Regions from separate parts of the Psychrobacillus sp. Z3-81 genome, predicted to be linked through region 3. Evidence: riboswitches for the same ligand, from Rfam matches in the RefSeq annotation. Region 3 holds a riboswitch; each other region holds the start of a gene.

Region 1 (3,973 bases), on a different contig from region 3:
GTGCTTCTGATAACGCACTCTCAAAGGAGCTTCCTTCCACACGCATTTGAGTAAGAATATAGTTGGAGGTTCCGTTTAAGATACCTTGAATACGCTTAACTGAATTGACCTGTAGTAAGTTTTTTAGTGTCTTAATAATCGGTACTCCTCCAGCTGTAGTAGCCTCAAAACCAACGTACACTCCTCTAGATTTTGCTCTCTCCTGCAGTGGGATGCTGTATTTTGAAAACATTACTTTATTTGCAGTAATAACATGACATCCTTTGTCAATCGCCCTGCATAGATAGCTATATGCTGGCTCTTCATTCACGATGGCCTCAAATACCACTTGAAGTCCCGGTATATTCTCAATATCCTCAAAATCATCCGTGACTAAAACACCTGGTGTCTCAGGTCTTTCCTTCCCTAGATCTCTAATCAGAATTGCACTAATTTCAATGTCTAATCCCAATGACTTTTTTAAGTCTTCTCGTTTTTCATTCACAATGTGATATATACCTTGACCTACTGTCCCAAAGCCTAAGATTGCCGCTTTAATTTTCGCCATGATGTTTCCTCCTCAGAACCCGTACAACCTGAGCCAAATCGTACTGAAGTAAATTTTCCAATCTTTCAACGATTGATTATTTTACTTATTGTAGACCATTTTAACCCAAATCACAACAAAAATTCTATCTAGAGAGGACATTTGTTTTTTCTAGAAGAACTCTACCAAGCGCCTCCTTTAAATCTTCGACTGATTCTAAGCCCACTGATAAGCGAATTAAATCCTCGGTTACACCTGTCTTTACTAAATCCTTTGGAGTCAGCTGCTGATGGGTAGTGGATGCTGGGTGTATAATCAGCGATTTTGCATCTCCTACGTTTGCAACATGAGACCAAATTTCAATATTGTCGATGATTTTTCGACCCGCTTCTTTTCCACCCTTTACTCCAAAGGTTAGAATGGAGCCATATCCTGATGTTAAGTATTTTTTTGCAAGCTCATGAGTCGGGTGACTTTCAAGCCCTAAATAGTTGACCCATGTCACTCCTTCATGCTGTTGTAAGTATTCAGCTATCTCCTGTGCATTTTCATTATGCTTCGGCACCCTTAAATGAAGTGTCTCCAATCCTTGTAAGAAGGAAAAGGCAGCCTCCGGGCTAAGAGAGGGACCAAAATCTCTTAACAGCTGTACTCTCAGCTTAATAGCAAACGCTACATCTGGTACATCAATGCCGTAACGTAATCCATGATAGGTTACATCTGGCTCCGTGAAGCCTGGGAACTTATCAGAGTTCCAGTTAAAATTACCACCGTCTACTACGACTCCACCGATTGTTGTTCCATGACCTCCAATCCACTTTGTTGCAGAGTGAATCACCACGTGAGCTCCATGCTCAATTGGATTGCAGCCATAAGGTGTCGCGAATGTATTATCCACCAGTAATGGAACTCCCACCTCATTTGCAATGCTTGCCACTTTCTCTACGTCCAACACATTGAGACTTGGATTACCGATTATTTCAGCAAAGAATCCCTTTGTTTTGTCCGTAGTTGCTTCTCGGAAGCTTTCTGGATTGGTTGAATCAACAAATTTTACGGTAATGCCGTACCTTGGGAGTGTATGGGCAAATAAATTAAATGTTCCTCCATACAAATTCTCAGCTGCAATTATTTCATCGCCTGCTCCTGCAATATTTAAGATAGAAAAAGCAATAGCCGCCATCCCAGAGGAAAGTGCGACAGCCGCTGTTCCTCCTTCTAATGCTGCAATACGTTGTTCAAACACATCAACTGTTGGGTTCGTAATACGGGAGTAAATGTTACCAGTTTCCTTTAAAGCAAATAAGTTTTGTGCATGCTCCGTGTCTTTAAATACATAGGAAGTCGTTTTGTGAATGGGTACCGCTCGTGAGCCAGTGACAGGGTCCGGTTGTTGTCCACCGTGCAGAAGTAATGTTTCTTTGTGAAGATTAGTCATTTGAATTCCTCCAATTTAGTAGTTTAGATGGAATGCTGGAGGCCTCGAGAGGATATTGAACAAGAAAACCCCTCTTCTAGTAATGAGAAGAGGGGACTGTTTGACTTGTTCCTCCTCTTATCTTCCAAATCCAACTAAATGGATTTGTAGGATGTAGCACCTTCCAGTAAAAACTGGGGTTGCTGGACTTCGTAGGGCCTATTCCCTCGGTCTCTCTTGATAAGAGTATTTGGTTTGTATTTCCATCTTGTTACACAGTTTAGCTCCTCTTCTTTTATTCGTCAAGGAAAATAGTTAAAATTCTGAAACTTTTTTGTTCTTACACTCGTTTAATAAAAGGAATACCTTGGAAAGGGGGAACGTAAAATGAGTATTTGGGTATATGGAGTTGCAACTCTTTTCATCGGATATCTTCTTGGGTCAATTCATGGTTCGAAACTAGCACAATTTTTTAGTGGTGTGAATATTAAAAAGGAAGGCCTAAATAATTCTGGTGCATCTAACGCAACCATTGTACTTGGCTGGAAATATGGCATTCTTGTTGGGGTAATCGATATATTAAAAGGCGCCGTTATGATCATTGGCGTTCGATTGTTTGCTCAATATACAGAGATTTTTTCTCCTGCACAGTTAGATTTTTTACTCTATTTAGCTGGGGCTGCTGTAATCCTAGGACATAACTTTCCTATTTACACACGCTTTCAAGGAGGAAAAGGTACTGCTTCCATTATCGGAGTATTACTTGCATTGCATTGGCCGGTAGGGCTTGCCGCATTACTGCTACTTATAGCAATCACTATTATAACGGACTATTTATTAATCGGAGTTTTTGCATTTTACATCGTTTTCGTAGCAGCATCTTTCTGGGTAGCAGACGGATTAGGTCCTGTCATAGTTGCCAGCTTTCTGTTCTTGATGGCCCTTCTACTTCATCGCGAGAATGTTCAGCGACTAATGAAAAAGGAAGAGCGAACACTTTCATCCGTTATTAAGAAGAAAAAGCCTTCAACCTAAGGAGCATACATGAAAAGAAAAATGAGGTGGATTGTGCTAGTACCCGTTTTTATCACCTTTTTTGTTGGAGGAGGATTATGGTTACTAACTGGCAAATGGCTAGAGGATGGACTTAAGCCAGCAGCAGATGGCACAAATGAATATGCAATCGTATTAGGAGCAAAAGTCAAAGAAGGAAATATCCCATCCTTGGCACTTCGTTATCGACTAGAAGCCGCTTTGGAATATGCCCAATCATATCCACACATCAAACTAGTAGTCTCTGGTGGTCAGGGACCTGATGAGGATATAGAAGAAGCAGTTGTAATGAAAGAATACTTGGTCGAACACGGGATTGAAGAGGAAAGAATCATTCTGGAAAATAAATCTACCTCTACTTATGAAAATCTACTATTCTCTCAGGAGATTCTGCCTGATGACGTGGAAGCTGTCACTATCATCACTAGTGATTTCCACTTGCAACGGTCCAAGATAATTGCCGAGGGGCTTGGTTGGGATGCAGACGTAGTTCCTGCCGAGACACCACCAGTAACCGAGGCAAAGCTGAGACTAAGGGAACGTGTAGCATTACTAAGGACATTTATCACTGGACAATGAAACTCTGCCTATGTGGACGGCAGAGTTTTTTAATTGGAGTAAGGGGTGGGGCAGCTAGGATTATTGATTTTCCGCTTCCTACTGGTGGGTTGGCCGTTACTCTCAGTTAGGCGTCGGTTACTCTCATTCGGTGATACTTTATTCTCGGATGGCTTCCCGTTATTCTCGCTGGGAGGCTATTGACTCTCATTCAGCTGATTTACTCTCGTTCGAGGTTACTTTACTCTCGGATAAGGCGAAGTTACTCTCACTCGATTTCCACCTCTTACTGGGTCAGCCGTTACTCTCGCTCGGAGGCTATTTACTCTCACTCAATTTCCCACCTCTTACTGGGTCAGCCGTTACTCTCAGTTAGGCGGTGGTTAATCTCATTCGGTGACACTTTATTCTCGGATGGC
Region 2 (3,973 bases), on a different contig from region 3:
TACAGATCATGATAACAGTTCTTCCATTCCTTCCATTGAAATTCAGAAAGTTCCTGTTTCTTAAGCCAGCTTTTTACAGGAGCCGTTTCTATAATCTTATCTCTTTCAGCAGTCATGATTAATATCGGTATGTTTTTAATCGATTCGGTCGAATGCTGAATACTTTTCATTAACAAATGAAGCTCTCGATACCAATCATTTGTAATAACAGAACGATAGACATGGTCGTCCTGCAGGAGTCTAAAAACCTCATAATTCCTTGTAAGCTCCTTCAGATGAATATCATGATGTATCTTTTGCTGTACAGAAAGCTTTGCCAATGCATTTGTCCATTTTGGTGGAGTTTTTTTCAGTTCTAACCATGGAGAGGTTAGGATAACTCCAGCACATTCTATTTCAAGCTTATTGAAAACCTTCATTATTAATGTGGCTCCAAGACCATGTCCTAACAAAAATATAGGCAAATCATATTCTAAAGCAACTTTCAGTGCTTTTTTTATATAATCATAATACTCATCAAAGGATTCCTCGTGAACAGCATCTGGCTTTACGAGCTCTCCGTGTCCTGGTAAGTCCCCCATCACAATATGGCAGTTGGAGCTTCTTAGCTTTTCGATTAACCATGCATACCTTCTATGGTGCTCATATGCGCTATGAACAATCACAACGACAGCTTTCGGTTTTTCTTCTGCTTCCCATTTCCACATGACAACCACCTCATTATTGTTGAAAAATTATTAGTTTGATACCATTAATTATATTCTAAAATACAAAGGAGCGAGTAAAAAATGATTTATCCATTTAAAGGTAAGGAACCAAAAATAGACCAGAGCGCCTATATCGCTGATTATGTAACGATCACAGGGGATGTGACGATAGGTCCTGACACTTCTATTTGGTTTGGTTCAGTAATTCGTGGAGATGTCGCTCCAACAATTATTGGCAGCCGAGTGAGTATCCAAGATTTGAGCTGTCTTCATCAAAGCCCAAATAATCCTTTAGTTATTGAAGATGAAGCGACCATCGGCCATCAGGTGACATTACATGGGTGTACTGTTCGAAAGAGAGCTTTAATAGGAATGGGCTCTATCATTCTTGACCGAGCTGAAATTGGAGAAGGTGCTTTCATTGGCGCGGGAAGTTTAGTTCCTCCAGGCAAGAAAATACCACCAAATACATTAGCTTTAGGAAACCCAGCAAGAGTCGTAAGAGAATTAAATGATGAGGACAAAAAAGATATGGATCGAATCATAAATGAATACGTAGAAAAAGGAAAATATTATAAATCACTCTTATAAGCTTTCTATAAGAGAAGCGAAAACATGGCGTGGTAATTGGACAGGCATTCTTTACGTATATACACTATATCTAATCTAAAAATATACATTTATCATTTTGTCTATTATGATGATTTTTCCTTAAATAAAAAAGAGACTTTCTGTTACGAAAGTCTCTTTCTCTTTAAATTCCTGCCTTTTGCTTTAGCTCATCTGCTTTATCAGTTTTCTCCCAAGGAGCATCGATGTCTGTACGGCCAAAGTGTCCATAAGCTGCTGTAGGCTTATAGATTGGGCGACGTAAATCAAGCATTTTAATAATACCAGCTGGGCGAAGATCAAATAATTCACGGATGTATGTTACTAGCTCTGCTTCCGTTATCTTACCAGTACCAAATGTATCTATAGAGATAGATACTGGCTGAGCGACACCAATAGCATAAGCCAATTGAACTTCACAGCGATCTGCAAGTCCAGCGGCAACTATATTTTTTGCCACGTAGCGTGCAGCATAAGCAGCAGAACGGTCTACTTTTGTTGGATCCTTACCTGAGAATGCTCCACCGCCATGACGTGCATAACCACCGTAAGTGTCTACAATAATTTTACGTCCTGTTAATCCAGCATCCCCTTGAGGACCACCAATTACAAATCGACCAGTCGGGTTGATAAAGTACTTTGTTTTATCGCTTATTAATTCAGCAGGGACGATTGGTTTGATTACAACCTCCTTCAGGTCTTGTTGGATTTGCTCCAACGTCACTTCTGGATGGTGCTGTGTAGAAATAACAATTGTATCTATGTGTACTGGATTGTTATTTTCATCGTATTCTACTGTTACTTGTGTTTTTCCGTCTGGACGTAAATAAGGTAACGTTTCATCTTTACGAACATCCGCTAATCGTCGAGATAGCTTGTGAGCTAAGCTGATTGGTAATGGCATAAGCTCCGGTGTCTCGTTACAAGCATAACCGAACATAAGACCTTGGTCACCTGCTCCAATCGCATCAATATCTGAATCAGACATTGAGCCTTCTCTTGCCTCAAGTGCTCGGTCTACACCAGCAGCAATATCTGGAGATTGCTCATCAATCGCAGTTAACACTGCAGAGGTTTCAGAGTCAAAACCATATTTAGCTCTTGTATATCCAATTTCTTTGATAGTAGTGCGTACTACCTTAGGGATATCTACGTACGTAGATGTGGTAATTTCACCTGCAACTAAAACAAGTCCTGTTGTCACGGTAGTTTCACAAGCTACACGAGCATTAGGATCCTCTGCTAAAATTGCATCTAGAATAGCATCAGAGATTTGATCACAAATCTTATCTGGATGCCCTTCTGTTACTGATTCCGATGTAAATAATCGACGTTGTGTCAAAATGCTTTCCTCCTATATCCTGCGAGATTTCTCTCAGGAATTGATACGGTACTCATTCCCATGTCAAGCCTATATTAAACTTGAAGCCGTTTCGGACTTGGCACACAAGGATTTAGGGCGATGTAAATAAAAAAACCTTTCACTCATGTTCAAATAAACAATGAGGAAAGGGATTCATATCATAAACACCTTTCACTCTTATCAATCAAGGCTATACCTTGTCTCAGGTTGGGCACCTTTGTAATAATAGTATTACAGGTTGCCGGGTTTCACAGGGCCTGACATCCCTCCACCGACTCGGAATAAGAGTATCCGTTCAATTTATCATCATACGTAAACATAAAATAGAAGTCAATAATTTTTGTCCAAAATTTCACAGTTTAAAAATTTTATGCTAATTAGTATAGATTATATAGTCAAATGTGTTATACTATTTCACATATCAGATAACCACCTCCACCTGTAGAGGGAAAATATAAAAAAGGATGGTAATATCACATGAATTCAATTGATACTATGAGTGAACTGACCCAATTGTTATCCGGGAATAATATTTGCCTTCAATTATCAGTGCCAGAGCTTGTTGAAAAAGCAACAGCTCGAGGAGAAGCAGTACTTACTTCCACCGGGGCTGTGAAAGCAGAAACCGGAAAATATACTGGTCGCTCTCCGCAAGATAAATATATCGTGGATGAACCTATCTCTAGAGCAAAAATTGATTGGGGTCCTGTGAACCAACCGATTTCCGCAGAAAAATTTGAAGCTTTATATATAAAAGTAGTGAAATATTTAAAAGAACAAGAAGAACTTTTCGTATTTAATGGATTCGCTGGTGCAGATCCTGAATCGCGCTTGAGCATCCAAGTCATAAACGAATTTGCTTGGCATAATTTGTTTGCTCATCAGTTATTCATCCGCCCTACTTCCGAAGAGCTTTCTACACATAAAGCTGATTTTACTGTAATCAGCGCGCCTAACTTTAAGGCTGACCCAGCTTTAGATGGAACGAACTCCGAAACTTTTATCATTGTTTCCATGGAAAAGAGAGTAGTTCTGATCGGCGGTACAGAATACGCTGGTGAAATTAAAAAATCTATATTCTCTATTATGAACTATTTATTGCCGGAAGAAAACATTTTACCAATGCATTGTTCAGCAAATGTTGGTGAACAAGGAGATGTTACCCTATTCTTCGGTTTATCTGGTACAGGAAAAACAACGTTATCAGCTGATGCTGGACGTAAATTAATCGGTGATGATGAACATGGTTGGTCTGATAAAGGTGTATTCAACATCGAAGGTGGCTGCTATGCAA
Region 3 (3,973 bases):
GTAGTAAGCTAATTTTTTTCATGTCAATCTCTCCTTATCGTCTTAAGAATTTTTTCGATAATGTATTTCCAATCCATTGGGCAAATTGCACAAGTATAATTAAAATCAGTACAGTGACGATCATGACACTTCCGTCAAATCGTTGATAGCCATAGGTCATTGCCACGTGTCCAAGTCCACCTGCGCCAACTGTTCCTGCTACTGCGGAGAAGTCGATTAAGCTGACGGTAGTGAATGTAAGACCTAGAATCAGTGGACCTAGTGCCTCTGGAATTAGCACAGTAAAGATAATACGTAGTGGGCTTGCTCCCATTGCCTGAGCTGCTTCAATTACACCGGTATCGATACTTACTAAATTGTTCTCCACGACCCTAGCTATGGAAAAGCTGGCTACAATGGTCATCGGGAAGATGGCACCTGCTATTCCGATCGTTGAACCGACTACTAATCTAGTAAGCTGCGAAATGGCAACTAAGAAAATAATGAACGGGATCGGTCGAATGATATTTATCAATAAATTTAGTAATTGAAACAAAAACTTATTTTCTAAAATATTTTTCTCACGAGTTACAAAAAGTAGTAGACCAATACTGATTCCTAGAATAGAGGAAAAAATCAGTGTCACAATGACCATGATGATCGTTTCGCCAGTCGATTCTAAAATCGTTGGCCAAAATGTCGTCCAATCAACCTTCATTTGGTGTCACCTCCTGAAGTTCTACAATGGTTGTTAATTCATGAATGGCATCCTTTATTCCCTGCGGGTCTCCTTCAAAGGAAATGAGTAGATTTCCGAATAGCTTTTCCTGCAGCTCTCGAATAGAGCCGTAGACGATGTTAAAGTGTACGCGGTGTTTTTGCGTAACCTGGGAAAGGATGGACTGGTTTGTAACATCCCCTTTAAAGATGACCTGATATAATTTTTTCCCACCGTTCTCTCGCCACTCCTGTAACACAGTAGGGGAGGGGAGATCCTGCTGGACGGATTGGATAAACCGTTTGGTGGTCGAGTGCTGAGGGTTTGTGAATACATCGAAAACGTCCCCTGTTTCAATCACCTCGCCGTCTTCCATGACAGCCACCCTATTACAGATAGATTGAATAACATGCATTTCATGAGTGATCAGCAAAATAGTAATCCCAAATTCCTTGTTCACTTTTTTTAGTAGCCTTAGAATATCAGCCGTAGTTTCTGGGTCTAGTGCAGAGGTTGCCTCGTCACAAATCAGAATATCGGGAGAAGTTGCAAGTGCACGAGCGATTCCTACACGCTGCTTTTGACCACCTGATAGCTGGCTTGGAAAATCCTTTGCCTTGCTTGTTAGCCCGACAAAGCTCAGCAGTTCCTCTACTCGTTTGTCTATTTCTTGTTTTTTTAGACCGGCAAGCTTTAGTGGATATGCTACATTTCCAGCTACAGTACGAGAATGGAAGAGGTTGAAGTTTTGAAAAATCATCCCGATGTTTCTTCTTCTCGTTCTTAAATCCTTAGAGGAAAGGCTGTTCACGTCTGTGTTTTGAATAAAAACGGAACCCTCTGTAGGACGCTCTAGCATATTCACTAAGCGAAGCAGCGTGCTTTTTCCTGCACCGCTGAATCCGATAATACCGAAAATATCTTCTTTCTCAATGGAAAGAGAGACATTCTTTACAGCGTGCACCTTTCGTTTTCCAAGAAGAAAGGTCTTTGAAACATTTTTGAATTCAATCATGGGATCCCTCCTAGAATCATACTTCTTCAAACAACGTAGCCATCTTACTTTCCAGGAAAGAGACTTGATTAGAAATGTGCTAAATGCCTTATTATAATTGGGCAAGACCTCGATGGGGTCTGGCACGGAGTAGGAAGTTAAACAAAAAGAGCTCTCTTTTCTTATCAGATAGACAAGAAAAAGAGAGCTCTTCAAAAGATTTGAAAAACCATCTCTCTCATCTCTCAAGCTAAGCTTGCAGGAATTGGCACAGTGTTCAAATTTGAACCTGTTGCCGAAACGTCATTGGGCCTGTCCCTCGGTTTCTCTGGATAAGAAAGTGATGCGCTATGTAATTGTTGTAAGAATTGATTATAACTTTAAACGCTTTAGTCAAACTAGTCAAGTTATTTTTACTATTAATTTTATTTTGAATATTAATATCGTTTTGATGTACTATAAAAAAATAAGGCTATAAATTGCTAAAACACCAATAGTTCCTAGTACAACAGTCATGGCATTAGAAAAAATAAAAGCCAAAGAAAAAGCTACTATTGCGCCTATTAATCCAAATAAGTAATTTCCTTCTTGGATATAAAGAATGGCTGGAAAGATTAATGCCCCTAACACGGCATAGGGGATATTTGCTAACACGCCAGACACGATAGGAGGTAGTTCCCTGCCTTCTAAAAATGTCAAAGGGAACGCACGTGGGATATATGTAACAATGGCCATGCCAAGGATGGTCCACCAATACCAATCACCCATATTAAGACTCTCCTTTCACGATGGGTCTTGCTTTTTTGGAATAAATCAGTTCAATTAGGATAGAAGCTGCCAGCGTAGCGATTAAAATGGACCAGCCTGTAGATAAGAGTTGTGTCCAATAAAAAAAGCCGTTGATACTTGCGGCAGTTAAAGCTAGCATGACCACCTTTCTATTGCCTTTCATGGAGGGCACTAGAAGTCCGATAAACATGGCATAGAGTGCAACGGACATCGCAGCTTGAAAAAATAACGGCAGATTGGCTCCAATGACATGTCCAACTGCAGTAAAAACCACCCAGCTGCTGTATGCGATGAGGATCACTCCAAAGGCGAAGGAGGTTGTGAGCTTTTCTTCTTTACGGGTTGCCAGAACGGAAAAAGCTTCATCCGTGATTCCAAAAGCATATATTCCTTTTATCCATCTTTTTTCCCGATGCATCTTTTCACTCAGTGATGCCGTCATAAGGAAATGACGTATATTGACGACAAATGTATTTAAAACGATTAAAATAGGGTCAACACCTTTCGTCAAAAGCGTCAAAGACATATATTGGGCAGCTCCGGCATAAACGAGTATACTCATTGCAGTGGCTTGCCAGATAGTTAAGCCAGCCGTTTTTGCAAGAAGTCCAAATGTAAGGGCAATCGGAAAATAGCCAATAGCGATATTTACCCCGGCCCTTAAGCCTTTTGAAAAAGTCACAAATTTCTCACCACCTTCATGATAATGAAGAAATTATACTATAAGAAAGTCGTTTTATGTATACACTAAAAGGGAAAGATTAATTACATAGGAATGCGGAGGGAAAAGTATGCCTGATTGGTTTTCTATAGAAAATTTTACACATTTAGCACAGGACTATCGAGCATTAGGGCCGATAATTGGTATTTTACTTCCTTTCTTGGAAGCGTTTCTTCCATTCTTGCCACTCGTTGTTTTTATCGTGGCAAACGTAACAGCATATGGTCTGTTTTTTGGGTTTTTACTAACTTGGGTGGGCTCTGTTGCAGGATCTTATGCCGTCTTTTTGGTCATTCGTAAATATGGACGAGCTAGAGTTTTAAATTTTATTACAAGACATGAACGAATCCAGAAATTAATACTATGGGTAGAGAGAAATGGATTTGGACCGCTGTTCTTATTTATCTGTTTTCCGTTTACCCCTTCTGCGCTAGTGAACATAGTCGCAGGTTTATCAAATATGAAGAAGCATACATACTTTTGGACATTGACGCTGGGTAAACTAATTATGATATTTGTGGTTAGCTTTATCGGTTCGGATATTAAGGCTTTAATCACTCAGCCAATAAGAACAGCAATCGTTATTGTCCTCATTGCGATTCTTTGGTATGTAGGAAAGAGAGTGGAGAAGAGGTTAGACAAAAAGGTAGAGGCAGATTTTCGAAACATAAGACTAGAGAGAAGCCGAAAAAGAGGAGAGAATCTTGAATAAAGAAGTAAAGGAATGGCTATTAGCGATAGTCATTGGTTTAATCCTGGTGTTTGGATTTAA

What was found. A riboswitch is a leader RNA that binds a small molecule or an ion and turns the genes downstream of it on or off. The one in region 3 is predicted to bind S-adenosylmethionine.
Region 1: another riboswitch for S-adenosylmethionine. It lies ahead of AC1ECF_RS16830 (O-acetylhomoserine aminocarboxypropyltransferase/cysteine synthase family protein); the one in region 3 lies ahead of AC1ECF_RS07600 (methionine ABC transporter ATP-binding protein).
Region 2: another riboswitch for S-adenosylmethionine. It lies ahead of metK (methionine adenosyltransferase); the one in region 3 lies ahead of AC1ECF_RS07600 (methionine ABC transporter ATP-binding protein).

The regions. Positions count from the first base shown of each region.
Region 1 is NZ_JBWQPU010000022.1:22,404-26,376, reverse strand. Features, by position in the region: gene AC1ECF_RS16835 (homoserine dehydrogenase) at 1-547, opposite strand, end outside; gene AC1ECF_RS16830 (O-acetylhomoserine aminocarboxypropyltransferase/cysteine synthase family protein) at 672-1,964, opposite strand; SAM riboswitch class I at 2,079-2,190, opposite strand; gene AC1ECF_RS16825 (glycerol-3-phosphate acyltransferase) at 2,331-2,978, shown strand; gene AC1ECF_RS16820 (YdcF family protein) at 2,988-3,575, shown strand.
Region 2 is NZ_JBWQPU010000014.1:71,593-75,565, forward strand. Features, by position in the region: gene AC1ECF_RS14440 (alpha/beta hydrolase) at 1-707, opposite strand, end outside; gene AC1ECF_RS14445 (gamma carbonic anhydrase) at 789-1,298, shown strand; gene metK (methionine adenosyltransferase) at 1,462-2,661, opposite strand; SAM riboswitch class I at 2,854-2,967, opposite strand; gene pckA (phosphoenolpyruvate carboxykinase (ATP)) at 3,157-3,973, shown strand, end outside.
Region 3 is NZ_JBWQPU010000005.1:110,657-114,629, reverse strand. Features, by position in the region: gene AC1ECF_RS07610 (MetQ/NlpA family ABC transporter substrate-binding protein) at 1-22, opposite strand, end outside; gene AC1ECF_RS07605 (methionine ABC transporter permease) at 35-697, opposite strand; gene AC1ECF_RS07600 (methionine ABC transporter ATP-binding protein) at 687-1,712, opposite strand; SAM riboswitch class I at 1,927-2,030, opposite strand; gene AC1ECF_RS07595 (AzlD domain-containing protein) at 2,148-2,459, opposite strand; gene AC1ECF_RS07590 (AzlC family ABC transporter permease) at 2,461-3,162, opposite strand; gene AC1ECF_RS07585 (TVP38/TMEM64 family protein) at 3,272-3,913, shown strand; gene lepB (signal peptidase I) at 3,906-3,973, shown strand, end outside.